2 regions of the Cobetia sp. LC6 genome follow, and region 1 is predicted to be linked to the other one. Evidence: riboswitches for the same ligand, from Rfam matches in the RefSeq annotation. Region 1 holds a riboswitch; the other holds the start of a gene.
What was found. Region 1 has a riboswitch for thiamine pyrophosphate ahead of thiC (phosphomethylpyrimidine synthase ThiC). Riboswitches for the same ligand answer to the same signal wherever they lie in the genome.

Region 1 (7,187 bases):
CGACACCATCCTCAATACCGAGCTCGATCTGCATATCGGCTACTGCAGCGAGTGGGGCATCAGCGAGGATGATCTGAGCGAGCTGCCGGAATCGCGCGCCACCCTGGCCTATACCCGTTACGTGCTCGATTGCGGCCAGCGCGGCGACCTGCTCGATCTGCACGTGGCGCTCGCGCCCTGCCTGATCGGCTACGGCGAGATCGCCGAGTGGCTGCTCGATCAAGACACCACCGAGATCGAGAACAACCCGTACGCGGACTGGATCGCGATGTACTCAAGCGATGACTTCAAGGAAGCCGTCGAAGCCGAGCGTGAATGGCTGGATGCGCGACTCTCGGAGGTCTCGGAGCGTCGACTGGGTGAACTGGTCGATGTCTTCCGTGACGCCACGCGACTCGAGATCGACTTCTGGCAGATGGGTCTCGATCGCGCTTGAGTCATCACAGACTGACGTCCCGGTGCTCGCCATGAGCCGCTCGGGATGACGCCATCCTCCATGGATGGCACGACTGACAGGCCAACAGAGCCTGGATGAGAGAACGCTCCCCGGGGCAAGCCTGACGCTTCGGGCAACACACTCTCGCATTGAAATCTGCACACGCTTGACGGGGTGCCGGTGGAACCGGCTGAGATCCTGCATGCATGCTTCGCCGCCCTGACGCGCGAGCTTGCCAGCAAGGGGTCCCGTGGAACCTGAACCGGTTAGGACCGGCGTAGGAATCAAGCTGATGGCCAGCCGCTGCGCGCGGCCGCCTCGCTCCCGGGCCACCTGTTGGCAAGGAGTCGGCGACGACCATCCTCTCCCTGCGCACGGTCTTCCCATGATGACGTCAGCCGTGACGTCGCCCTTTGAGGAGACCTGCATGAGCACTGTCCCGACAACACAAGACCCGCAAGCCACCAACGCCGCCGAGTCACCGCTCGCCTCGCAGCCTGAGTCTGCCCCCAAGGCACGCGCGCGCGCCGTTCGCAAGGATGGCAGCCGCCACCTCGCCAGCGAAGCACAAGTCGACGCCGCCGCCATCGCGCCGCTGAGCGGCTCGCGCAAGATCTATATCGAAGGCTCCCGTCCGGACATCCGCGTGCCGATGCGCGAGATCGTCTGCTCTCCGACCCAGACCTCCAGCGGTCTGGAAGAGAACCCGCCGATCGTCGTCTACGATACCTCCGGCCCCTACACCGACCCGGCGGTCGAGATCGATATTCGCCGGGGTCTGGCACCGCTGCGCGAAAAGTGGATCGAGGAACGCGGTGATACCGAACAGCTCAATCAGCTGAGCAGTGAATATGGCCGCGTGCGCCAGGCCGACCTGCGCCTGTCGTCACTGCGCTTCGAGCTGGACCATCGCCCGCGTCGTGCCCTGCCGGGCAAGAATGTCACCCAGCTGCACTATGCGCGCCAGGGCATCATCACGCCGGAGATGGAATACATCGCGATTCGCGAGAATCAGCGTCGTATCGCGCTGCGTGAGGAATATCAGGGCAGCGAAGCCGTCGAGAGCATTCTGGGCCACCAGCACCCGGGCCACAGCTTCGGCGCCAACCTGCCCGACGAGATCACCGCCGAATTCGTGCGTGAGGAAGTCGCACGCGGCCGCGCCATCATTCCCGCCAACATCAATCACCCGGAAAGCGAGCCGATGATCATCGGCCGCAACTTCCTGGTGAAGGTCAACGGCAACCTGGGCAACTCGGCGGTCACCTCCTCCATCGAGGAAGAGGTCGACAAGATGACCTGGGCGATCCGCTGGGGTTCCGACACCGTGATGGACCTCTCGACCGGCGCCAACATCCACGAGACCCGTGAATGGATTCTGCGCAACTCTCCCGTGCCCATCGGCACGGTGCCGATCTATCAGGCGCTGGAGAAGGTCGATGGCGTGGCCGAGAACCTCGATTGGGAGATCTTCCGCGACACGCTGATCGAGCAGGCCGAACAAGGCGTCGACTACTTCACCATCCACGCCGGCGTCCTGCTGCGCTATGTGCCGCTGACTGCCAGTCGCGTGACCGGCATCGTCTCGCGCGGCGGCTCGATCATGGCCAAGTGGTGTCTGGCGCATCACGAGGAAAGCTTCCTCTATCGCCACTTCGAGGACATCTGCGAAATCTGCAAGGCCTACGACATCAGCCTGTCGCTGGGCGATGGCCTGCGCCCGGGCTCGGTGGCCGATGCCAACGACGCCGCCCAGTTCGGTGAGCTCGAGACGCTCGGCGAGCTGACGAAGATCGCCTGGCAGCACGATGTCCAGGTCATGATCGAAGGTCCGGGTCACGTGCCGATGCACCTGATCAAGGAGAACATGGACAAGCAGCTCAGCGAGTGTGACGAGGCGCCCTTCTATACCCTCGGTCCGCTGACCACCGACATCGCCCCGGGTTACGACCACATCACCTCCGGCATCGGTGCCGCGATGATCGGCTGGTTCGGCTGCGCCATGCTCTGCTACGTGACCCCCAAGGAGCACCTGGGCCTGCCCAACAAGGACGACGTCAAGACCGGCATCATCACCTACAAGATCGCCGCGCATGCCGCCGATCTGGCCAAGGGCCATCCAGGCGCGCAACGTCGTGACAATGCGCTCTCCAAGGCACGCTTCGAATTCCGCTGGGAAGACCAGTTCAATCTGGGCCTGGACCCGGACACCGCGCGCAGCTTCCACGACGAGACGCTGCCCAAGGACTCGGCCAAGGTCGCCCACTTCTGCTCCATGTGCGGGCCGAAGTTCTGCTCGATGAAGATCACCCAGGAAGTGCGTGATTACGCCAATGAGCATGGCCTGACCGGCGATGCCGACAGCGTGATGGCCGGCATGCAGGAGCAGGCAGACAAGTTCAAGCGTGAAGGCAGCCAGCTCTATCAGGAGGTCTAGTCAAGCGCCTGACGGCGCACAGGGAAGCTGACTTGCCAAGCGACACAAAAAACGCCCCGACCAGTGATGGTCGGGGCGTTTTCGTCACATCCTGCCAAACGCTCATGACATCTCATGAGCGTGACAGAAGGCTCACGTACGGCTGGTGACTTCCAGCAGGTGATAACCGAACTGGGTCTTCACCGGGCCCTGCACGGTGTTGATCGGGGCGCTGAACACGACTTCGTCGAATTCCTTGACCATCATGCCCGGGCCGAAGGCACCCAGGTCGCCGCCACTGCGGCCGGACGGGCAGGAGGAGTGCTCGCGAGCGGCATCAGCGAAATCGCGGCCGTTCTCGATTTCGGTCTTGAGAGCTGCACACTGTTCTTCGCTGGAAACGAGAATATGACGCGCTGTGGCCTGTGCCATGTCTATCACCTGTCACTGATCGAATAAATGCCGTCGGCAATCACCGGCGGCGTGGCAGGTCATTGTGGCCCAAGGCAGCGCTCGCCGCTAGCGTCGCGCGCCTCCCCACCTGCTCAACGATGCTCCAGACACGCGAACGCCCACCCGGAAGACCGGATGGGCGTTGGGGACGCTCGCCTGAGAGCGTCGGCAGCAGTCGCTTACTTGGCGACTTTCTGCATGGCCTCGGAGGCGGACTTGGCGTTGCTTTCTGCCAGTTCCTGACCTTTCTTGGCGTATTCCTGGTTCAGCTCGACCACTTTCTGGGTGTCGTTCTGCAGCTTCTCACCCAGAGACTTCACAGTTTCCTGCTGCTCCTTGACGAAGTTCTTCAGACCTTCACTGTCCTTGATCTCGAGCATGGAACGCGCCTGGGTCAGGGAAGCATCAGCATAGGACTTGGTCAGTTCCATCTGTGCGCCGATCAGCTTCTCGCTGTAATCGATGCTCAGGGCGCTGAACGCACGCAGCGGAGACAGGAACATATCGTCGAACTGCTGAGCGGACTTCTCGAAGTTGGCATTGAACATGTAGGCACCCTCCAGGGTATTGGCATCACGCTGAAATGAACCGGAGCCTTGCTCCGTTCGATTATCAGGATTGAACCGGGCTGGTGCACCGTAGTGACCGAGCCATCATTGTCAAGCCGTCACTAACAAGCCGTCACGGTCAGATAGTGCTATCGACCAGGTTCCATCCTCGCTGCAACGCAGCATAAGACAGTCTTTGTTGCACTGCAACATCAAAAACATTGCAACGACTGGCCTGTACGCCCTGGTTGATGCAGTCGCTTGATTACACTGGAAAAAAACAATCAGAAATCAGAAATAAAATTGACGCCCTGAGCTCCCGTCACGCCATGAACCACACCCTTGAGCGCCAGACTGGCGCCATAGGCCTGGGACACAGGACCGGAGTCAAATACAACACCGTGCTACTGCCTTACTGGGCTGAGGCATCGCGACAGCGTTTGCAGAGCAGGCGCCCGCCCAGCGCACGTGCCTGTTCTGCCTGGCGACAGAAGTCGACACTCTGGGAGGAAAGCCACCGCCGACAGCCCTGGCAGCGCGGCAAGCCTTCCTCATCCTGCGACCGGGCAGAAGACACGCCCTGCTGATGGTCGGGCGCAGTACCCTGCTGCTCGCCTGCCCCTTGCTGGCTCGCGGAGCCTTCCTGGCTGCCCTGCCCCGGATCCTGGTGCCCGGGCTGCCAATGTGCAGCCTGCAGCCCTCGGCCCCCGAAACCGCACTGTCGCTTCAGAGCAGCCGTGGATGTCACGCCACGCTGGACCGCCAGCGTCGTGTCCTCCGACGCCCCCTCCATGTCATCGGACTCTGCCACCATGGCAGCGCTTTCGCCTGAGATCCGCGACTGCCCTTCAGGCGATAGAGGCGGTTGCCATAGATAGGCCAGCGTGGACACTGGAGTGGCACCACCGCCCTCCGGCGAGCGTGTGTCAGTGGCCAGGCCCAGCTCCGCCACCCAATCGGTATTGGGGGCCACATGCCGGGTCGCGATGGCGCGCCCCAGCTGGCGCAGGCGGCGTTGATCGAGGCGGTGGGTAAAACTGCGCAGCCGAGTCACGTAAGCGGTCTTGCTGCTTACCTGCAGGCACTGACGCTTGAGGCGCGCGAAGGACAGCAGCGCACGACTGTCGAAGATGTCTTCCGGCGGGCGACTGACCTGAGCCGCATCAGCCACCACGATGCGATAGCGCAATTGCGGCTGCAGCGTCATCCCAAGACGCACAGGCAACAACGAGGAGGCCTCCAGCCATTGCACGATGGCGCGACTGCGCTCAGGAATCGTCTGCAAGGGACAAGGCGTCACGGCGTGCGCCATGACGCCATCTTCGTCCGCGGGAACCTCGCCCTCCTGCGCGACTCGCCCATCATGAGCCAACAGCTCACCGAAGGGGGTGATCGAGAGCGTCAGATCAAAACAGGAGGCGTCCAGCACCCAGACCTGCATGAGGCTGTTGATCAGCAGGTGATCGATCTCGATCACGCCCTCTGCCTGGGCCAGCCTCACATCATGCAGCACGACCCAATCATCCCGCGTCCCCAACAAGGTATCCAGCTGGCTTGCCAGCGCACGGCGACGAGCCTGGCGGGCACGTATCGCGCGCAGCGCCTCCAGCACCTTGTGGCGCTCGGGCGCGGCAAGCGCAGCATCCTGCGCCAGCACCTCGAGCACCAGCAGGTCATATTCCCGTGAATCACAGTCCTTGATCAGCATGGGCGCCTCTGAATTAGAGCATTCATATATAACTCAGTGTAGTGCTCTATTCGCAATCTTTCTTGCCTCGGACTTCGCGGAAAAATCCGCCAGCGGATAGCAGTGACGGAGACTGAGGATCATCACTCCTGCCCTGGTCGGGGAGCGGGCTCCCGATAGGGCAACATTGCCGTCACCTGCTGACGCGCCTTGCTGAGCCAGCGCGCCTCCTCCTCGACCGCCTCTGCCACCGCCTCCTGAAGCCCGGGATGCATCAGCCAATACAGCGACCCGGTGGCATACGCCGCGAAACCGCGGCTGATCTTGTGCTCCCCCTGAGTGCCGGGGTCGAAGCGCTTGAGCCCTCGCTGCAGACAGAATTCGAGCCCCTGGTAATAGCAGACCTCGAAGTGCAGGCAGTCGGCGTGGACTTCGCTGCCCCACCAACGACCATACAGGCAATCATTGCCGATCAGACACAAGGCTGCCGCTACCGGCGTGCCCTGCTCATCACGCGCCTGCACCAGCAGCAACCGCTCGGGCATGCTGCGCCTGAGCTGCTGGAAGAAATCGAGCGGCAGATAAGGGCGCTGACCGCGCTCGAGATAGGTCATGCAGTAGCAGCGGTAGAAGGCCTCGATATCATCAGAGCCAATCTGCGCCCCCTCGAGCCTTGCCAGCGTGAAGCCTTGCTCGGCGACCTTGCGCCGCTCGCGACGGATCTCCTTGCGCCGTTTGGAACGCAGACTCTCAAGCCATGTGGCAAAGTCAGGCTCACCGCGTGACTGCCAGTGATATTGCATCCCGGGACGCGAAATCAGCTCCGGAATCGCCGCCTGCCAGTCTTGCCGCTCCTCTGCCGAGACAAACAGCAGATGAAACCCGCTGTGCTCATAGCGACGCAGCGCGCTACCCGGCTCAGCCGCGGGCGCGATGCCGGCCTTGAGATGCGGCCACAACCACTCAAGCAAGGCACGCCGGGCGGCGGGCGACGTCAACTGCGGCGAGGTGACAAGGCGTGGGCCGTCGCTGGGAGTGAACGGTACGGCAGTCAACTGCTTGGGGTAATAGCGCCCACCGGCCTGCTCCAGGGCCTCCGCCCATTGCTGGTCGAACACATATTCGCCACGCGAGTGCAGCTTGAGATAGCGCAGCAGCCCCGCCAGCAAGCGACCTTCAGCATCTCGCACCACCAGATGGGCAGGGTGCCAACCACTGGCGGCGCTGGCCGCACCGCAGCTTTCCAGCGCGCTCAGATAGGCATGCTGCAGAAAGGGATATCCATCGCCTGCCAGCGCATTCCATTCACTGGCGGTGACGGCATCGAGGGAACCCAGCACCTCCAGACGCCAGCCCTGTTTCTCTGCGGCATCTGCGGTGCTCGCAGCCTGCTGCTGGTCTGGCGCCGCCCCTGTCACCGCCTGAGCTGCCTCATCCTCTGCCTGCCATCGCCCTGTCACCGTACTCTCCTCATGGTCTTGCCATGCCCACCGCTGGTGCAGACATGCCGCATATCCCAGGACATGCTAGTGTGTCGTCATGATGCAGGACAACGAGACCCACATGACAGAGACCCCCACGCCGCCCGACGACACGTCCACGAGCGGCACACAGACCCGGGGGAGCGCTCAAGAGTCCTCCCAAGGG
Region 2 (7,187 bases), on a different contig from region 1:
GCCGGATTGGGGCTGGGGTGTCTGTCGCGGCTGTCGGTGGCGGCCGAGATCGCGCGTGGCGAGCTGGTGGTGCTGGCCACGCCCCAGCTCAACCTGAAGCGGCGCTTCTCGATGCTGTGGCACCCGGAACGTTACCGCAGCCCGCTGTGGCAGGCGGTCAAGGTCTATCTGGAAGCCAGTCCGCGCTGAGCCGTCGAGGGCGGAGCCGCCGCGCGCTTGATAGTTTGCTAACATAGGCGCTCCCCGCGATCCGGCTGCCGCCGAGCCACGCCGCTGAGCCTGAGCCACGGGGAGCGTAACGGTCTGTCTAGCGTCCATGGAGATGATGATGAGCACAACGGTCGAGCTTTATTACCACGAGAGCGATGCTCGTGATGGCGCCGAGGAACAGACAACGAGCCAGCAGGACGCGACGCCGCTGGTCATTCTTCACGGCCTGTTCGGCAGTGCCGACAACTGGCGTTCGCATATCAAGTCGTGGTCGCGGACGCGCCGTGTGATCGCGGTGGATCTGCGTAACCACGGCCGCAGCCCGCACGTGGCCGGCATGAGCTACCCCGAGCAGGCCGCGGATGTCATCGCGCTGCTCGACCGCCTTGCCATCAAGCGCTGTGACCTGCTGGGCCACTCGATGGGCGGCAAGGTCGCCATGCAGGTCGCGCTCGAGGCGCCCGAGCGTCTGCGCAGCCTGCTGGTCGCCGATATCGCGCCGGTCGCCTATGGCCACGGGCATGACGATATCTTTGCTGCCTTCGAGGCGGTGCGTGACGCGCGCCCGGCCTCACGCAAGGAGGCCGACACGGTGATGGCGCAGCATGTCGATACCCCGGCCATCCGCCAGTTCCTCGCCACCAATCTGGTGCGTCTCGACGATGGCGCCATGGGCTGGCGCGTCGGGCTGGACCATATCGCCGCGGGCTACCCGCAGATCGTCGAGGCGCCGCACGGTCAGGGGCCGGTCGAGCTGCCGGCGCTGCTGCTGTGGGGGTCGCGCTCCAACTACGTGCAGGCCGAGGGCCTGGCGACGATGCGCGAACACTTCCCTGCGCTGGAAGATGACTCCCTGGAGGCCGGCCATTGGCTGCATGCCGAGCGTGCCAGCGAGTTCCAGCAGGCGGTGGTGGCGTTTCTTGATCGCGTCGCACGCGCTTGAGTACGCCGAGCAGTCACTCCGAAAATCGTCAGCCGGCCGCGAGTGATCGGGTCATCCCGCCGGTGACCACCCACGAGCGCCTGGTGGTGGCGCTGGTCACCCTGCTGCAGTTCGCCGTCATCATGGGCTTCACCATGGTGATGGCGCTGGGCCCTGACTTTGCTACCTCGCTGGGCATTCCGCTGGATCACCTAGGCTATATCGTCGGCAGTTATCCGCTGGCCGCCGCGGTGGGTACCCTGCTGTGGACACGGCAAGCCGATCGCTTCGATCGCCGCTGGGCAGTGCTGGGTTTCCTGTTCGGTGCGGCGCTCTGTCATCTGATCGCCAGCTTCGCCACCGACTTCGAGACCCTGCTGGCGGCGCGCATGCTGGGTGGGTTGTTCGGCGGGCCAGCGGCGGCGACGGCGCTGGCCATCGTGATCGACGTGGTGCCGGGAGTCCGCCGGGGGCGTGCCATGGGGCTGGTGATGGGTGCCTTCTCGGTGGCCTCGGTGCTGGGGCTGCCGTTTGCGCTGTGGTTGTCGCAGGGCTTCGGCTGGCAGGCGCCATTTCGCGCAGTGGCGCTGTTGGCGTTGCTGGTGTGCGGGCTGCTGGCCTGGATACTGCCGCCGATCCGCGGTCATCTCGATAACCCCGAGACCCGCCTGCGCAGCCGCAAGGGCACCACGATCCTGAACATCCTGGCCCAGCCCGACCATCGCCTGGGGCTGGCGCTGATCGCCACGGCGATGTTCAGCAACTTCCTGGTGATTCCCAACCTGGCAAGCTATCTGCTGTTCAATCTGGGCCTGCCGCGGGAGGATCTCGGCGGGCTCTACATGATCGGCGGCGGGCTGTCGCTGGTCGGCATGCAGCTGACGGGGCGGCTGTGTGATCGCTATGGCTGTGTCTGGCCGGGCACCATCACCTGCCTGATGACGGCGCTGGTCGGCTGGGCCTTCCTGCTGCATTCGCCGGGGCCGTCGCTGATCTGGATCGGCTTTGGCGCCTACATGCTGTTCTCGTCGGCGCGGCGTGTGACCCAGAATACGCTCAACAGCTTCATTCCCGCCGATCACGAGCGGGCAGCCTTCACCAGCACCCAGAGTGCCGTGCAGCATCTGAGTTCTGCCGCCGGCAGCTATGTGGGCGCCGGACTGCTGGTCAGCACCCCGAGTGGCGCGCTGGAAGGCATGCCGCTGCTGGTCGCGGTGCTGATGATCGCGCTGGTGATCCAGCCGCTGCAGATCCTGTGGCTGTCGCGTCGCCTGGCCCGCCGCTAGCGCTTGTGGAATCGGTACAAGACGGCGAGAGTGAGCCGGACCTAAACCCAAAACGCCCTGTCGGAGATTCCGGCAGGGCGTTTTGCATGGGGCGCGCTCAAGCGCTCAACGTCTCAGGGCGCGTTGACGTCGACGGCCAGGTGGCTCAGCGACTGGCGCTTCTTGATCATGCCGCGCTCGAACAGGAAGTCCTCGAAGTCACGGTAGCGGCCGGCATCCAGCGCGGCAGGACGCAGCGCGAAGCGCGGCAGGGTGGCGTACCAGGCTTCCTTGTTGAGCTCGGTATCCAGTGCCGGATCGGAGTCACGGAACATCTCCCAGCCTTGGTCCGGGTGGTTGATGATCCAGGCGGTGGCTTCGCCGACGGCGGCGAGGAAGCCGGCGTACTGCGCCTGCTTGCGCTCGTAGCTGTCGCTGTTGGCGACGAAGATCAGCTCGTCATAGGTCGGCACGCCTTCTTCCTCGATGTAGAAGGCGCGGCCCTTGACGCCTTCCTGAGCCATCTGGGCCAGCTCGAAGTTGCGGAAGGCGCCGGTGACGGCATCGACCTTGCGCGTCAGCAGTGACGGCGTCAGCGAGAAGTTGACGTTGGTCAGCGTGATGTCATCCAGCGTCAGGCCGCTGTGCTGCAGCATGGTGGAGAGCAGCACTTCCTCGACACCGCCGACCGAGTAGCCGACCCGCTTGCCCTTGAGGTCGGCGATCGACTGGATGTCGCTGTCGGCGCGCACCACCACCACATTCAGCGGCGTGGCGACCAGGGTGCCGATACGCACCAGCGGCAGGCCCTGATCGATCTGCAGGTGCAGTTGCGGCTGATAGCTGATGGCGATATCGACACGCTCGGCGGCAGCCAGCTTGGGCGGCACGCTCGGGTCGGCAGGGGCGATCAATTCGACATCAAGGTCGTGCTTCTTGAACAGCCCCAGCTCCTGTGCCAGCACCAGCGGGGCGTGACCGGGGTTGGTGTACCAGTCGAGCATGACCTTGAACTGCGTCAGCGGCTGCTCGGCGGTGGCAGCGTCCTTGGCAACGTCCTTCGAGTCAGCATCAGCGCTCTGTTCGTCGCCGGCTGGTGTGGCTTCCGCGGTCGGTTCAGCACCGTTCTTCGCCTGCTCGGCGGCGCCGGCAGTCGCTTCCACGGCTTCCTGACTCGCCACCGGCGCGGAGGCGGTTGAGTCGCCGTTCACTCCGACCTCGGCTTGCTGAGCGACGATTTCCGGCGCTGACTGGGTGCTGGTCGCGGCGGGTTCTGCCTCGGCGGCGTGGGCCGACATGGCAGTGGCTGGCAGGCTGCTCAGGCACAGCGTGGTCAGCAGGGTGGCGAAGGCGGTGGACAGCAGCGAGGCACGCGGTGAACGTGTCGGCTGTGCTTTGCGCCGTGGCGCCGATGACGAATGAGACATGGCGGAGTTCCTTGTGATCACAGGGTAGTGGTGCTGCCGTTCGTGGGCGGCAGTCGTCAGGCTCTTGCAGTTTGTGTCGAGCGTCGTTGCGTCTTTCGGTCATGCGGTCATGCGGTCATGCGGTCATGCAGTATTTTTCCGAAGGCAAGGCGTGTCAGCTCAGACGTGTCAGCCGGTCGCGGTGCCAGGGCATCAGGGTGCGCAGCAGCGCATCCAGCGAGAAATAGAGCAGCAGGGAAAAGGCAACCAGCACCAGCAGGGCGGCGAACATCAGGTCGATCTCCATGCGCGCGTTGGCGTTGAGCATCAGATAGCCCAGCCCCTGGCTGGCACCGGCCCATTCCCCGATGACGGCGCCGATGGGGGCGGCAGTCGCGGCCATGCGAATGCCGGAGGCCAGCGCCGGCAGTGCGGCGGGCAGCTGGATGTGGATCAATCTGCGCCATGGGCTGGCGCCCAGGGTGTGGGCCAGATCCAGCCAGCCCTGCTGGGTCTGGCGCAGGCCGTCGTAGCCAGTGGAGGCGACCGGGAAATAGATGATCAGCGTCGCCATCACTACCTTGGACAGCATGTCATAGCCGAGCCACAGCACCAGCAGTGGGGCGATCGCGAACAGCGGTATCACCTGGCTGATCAGCAGCATCGGCAACAGCGTACGGCGCAGGCGGGGGATGAAGGCCAGCGCCAGCGCGGTGGAAAGCCCGAGCAGGATGCCCAGCACCAGCCCGGCCAGTATCTCGCTGATGGTGACGCCAGCGTGATGGGCCAGCAGCGGTGCCTTCTGGATCAGCACCTCGAGCACGGCCTGGGGCGTGGGCAGAATGTAGGGCGGTACGGCGGTAACGGCAATGATCAGCTGCCAAAGTCCCAGCAGGAGCAGCGTACTGATGACGAGGTGACGCATGGCGTGCAGACGTTTCATGCGGCCTCCTCGCTATCACGCAGGCGGGCGATCAGTTGCGCCTGCGCCGGCGGCAGGGCCGGGTCATCCAGCGGCACCGGCCGCACGGCGCCAAGCCCCGGCAGATGCTCAAGCTCGGCGCCGTGGCCCGGGGCGCTCGACGGGCGCAGCACCAGCAGTTGATCGGCAAGGCGCAATGCCTCAAGCGGGTCGTGGGTCACCATCAGGACGGTGCGGCCCTTGAGCAGGCGGCTGGCCAGATCGTGCAGCTCCAGACGGGTGATGGCATCCACCGCCGAGAACGGCTCATCCATCATCACGATCGGCGCCTGCTGATAGAGCGTGCGGGCGAGAGCGACGCGTTGGCGCTGGCCGCCGGAGAGGGCGTCCGGCCAGGCCTGCTCACGACCCTCAAGCCCGACCGCGGCCAGAAGCTCATGGGCGAGTTCGCGATTGCGCGGCCGCCGGCGCAGGTCATCGCCCAGCCACAGGTTGTCGATGACGCGCCGCCACGGCAGCAGCAGGTCCTGCTGCGCCATCCAGGCCACGCGGTCGGTCAGCGGCTGACCGTCATCGGTGGCGAGGTCGAGCTGGTGGAGATCTGACATTTCCAGGCCAGCCAGCAGGCGCAGCAGCGAGCTCTTGCCGCAGCCGGAGCGCCCCAGCAGTGCCGTCCAGCTACCAGCCTCCAGACGCGCGGAAATATCGCGGAACAGCGTGTGGCCGGCGTAATCGATTCGTGCGTTGTTGAGGGTGAGTCCCAGCGACACAGGCAATTCCGTGGTCAGGCGGCGTGCCGGCAGGAGGAAGCAGGTGACGCGCCGTGCAGGGCACGCGTCGGGGATTCCCTCCGCCGGTATCAACCGGATCAGGTTCCAGGGGTTGTCGCGCGACGTATCGCTGCGACTCTCAGCCCATTCTCGGGCACCCCCATCCAGGCCGACAGTGTAACGTCACTGTCTTGCCGGTGTCTTGTCCGACGCAAGTCGGGGCAGGGGAGACGGCGACTTTCTTGAGTGGCTTTCCTGATTGGCTTTCCTGAGTGGGGCGAAACGGACTATGCCGATGTGGCACGCCTTGGGTATGCTGAACATGACTGTAACAAGACGTGTTGCCCAAGGAGATCATCATGCCCGACACACCGGATCTCTCGACCTGTTCCAGCTATCCCGTCCCCCCGCGACGGCCGAGCGCAGCTGACGCCACGGGGGAGCCGCACCCCGTGCCCAGGGGCTGGCCCGAGGAGTCACTGACTCGACGGCTCTCGACCTATCTGGGGCAACCGCTCGAACCGCTGGCACTCGCCTGGCCGGATAGCGCCAACTGGCTGTGGCGCCAGCGTGGCGGCACGCCGGGGCTGATCAAGCTGGCGCGAACCGGGCCAGACCACGACCCCTTCTGGCACGCCATGCGCGGGGTCTTCGGTGCCGATCGCTGGGCGACGCCGGAGGGTTTGACGCGACTGGCGGGCGCCTTGCCCGCGCGCCTGCCGATTCCGCCGCTGCCCCTGACCTTCCTGGGGCGTCTCGATGGCGCGCCCATCTGGCACCTGCCGTGGTCCAGCGGTCAGCCGAGCAATCTCAGCATCACCTTCTGTGAGCTGCTGGGCGACCAGCTCGGTCGCCTGCATCAGGATACGGTGTCGGGCTTCGGTCAGCCGCTGGCGCAGCCGATGCCGCTGTTGCACTGGAATGCCCGCGTCACGCGCTTTCTGGCCCATCACCCGCGTCGCGCGGAACTCGGCACGCTGCTCAAGCGCACCTTCCCGGCGCCGACTCGCGCGGTGTGGTGTCTGCCGGACATGCGCGCCGATCAGTATCTGTGCGCCGCCACCGGCTGGGTATGGAGCGATTGGGAAGCGCTGGTGTGGGCGCCGATCGAGTTCGACTGGGCGCTGGTGGAGTTGCTGCTGGAAACGCCGGAGCAGCGTCAGGCCTTCATGAAGGGCTATTCGCGCCATGGGCGCATGGTCGATCTCGATGGCCAGCGTGAGCTGTGCCGTGCGCTGTTGTGGGCGATGGAGGCATTCGGCCCGCGGTCCTATGCTGAGCTTGCGGCAGCCCCTGCCTGGGTCTCGCCGCGCAGCCTGGCGTGAAATTCGCGTGCTGTACACTGCAAGTACATGAAAGGTGTGAAATTTCTCTGCAGCCCCTTCGCTGACATGGAATACTGTGGGTGAGTCGTCATGGACGTCACTCGAGATCTGATGTAGGGCTTGGCGGGGGAGCACTCGTGGTAGAGAACCTGAATTATTATTTCTTGCTGGCAGGCACGCTGATCGCCTTGAGCGTGTTGGCCAGCCGCGTCTCGGCGCGTCTTGGCATGCCGCTGCTACTGCTGTTCCTCGGTCTTGGCATGCTGGCGGGTGAAGATGGCGTCCTGGGCATCCAGTTCGACGACGCCTCATCCGCTTACATGATCGGCAATCTGGCGCTGGCGCTCATCCTGCTCGATGGCGGCCT

Region 2: linked by a shared signal. The riboswitch ahead of QQF40_RS02735 (ABC transporter ATP-binding protein) and the one ahead of thiC (phosphomethylpyrimidine synthase ThiC) in region 1 are both predicted to bind thiamine pyrophosphate.

What each region holds. Positions count from the first base shown of each region.
Region 1 covers NZ_JASSPL010000007.1:83,930-91,116, reverse strand. The annotation lists gene tenA (thiaminase II) at 1-436, shown strand, start outside; TPP riboswitch at 597-737, shown strand; gene thiC (phosphomethylpyrimidine synthase ThiC) at 864-2,873, shown strand; gene QQF40_RS10100 (peptidylprolyl isomerase) at 3,006-3,284, opposite strand; gene QQF40_RS10095 (phasin family protein) at 3,485-3,853, opposite strand; gene QQF40_RS10090 (nuclease-related domain-containing protein) at 4,266-5,561, opposite strand; gene QQF40_RS10085 (GNAT family N-acetyltransferase) at 5,684-7,000, opposite strand.
Region 2 covers NZ_JASSPL010000001.1:628,810-635,996, forward strand. The annotation lists gene QQF40_RS02710 (LysR substrate-binding domain-containing protein) at 1-189, shown strand, start outside; gene QQF40_RS02715 (alpha/beta fold hydrolase) at 329-1,153, shown strand; gene QQF40_RS02720 (MFS transporter) at 1,150-2,418, shown strand; gene QQF40_RS02725 (ABC transporter substrate-binding protein) at 2,532-3,824, opposite strand; gene QQF40_RS02730 (ABC transporter permease) at 3,979-4,746, opposite strand; gene QQF40_RS02735 (ABC transporter ATP-binding protein) at 4,743-5,495, opposite strand; TPP riboswitch at 5,554-5,667, opposite strand; gene QQF40_RS02740 (phosphotransferase family protein) at 5,855-6,820, shown strand; gene QQF40_RS02745 (potassium/proton antiporter) at 6,958-7,187, shown strand, end outside.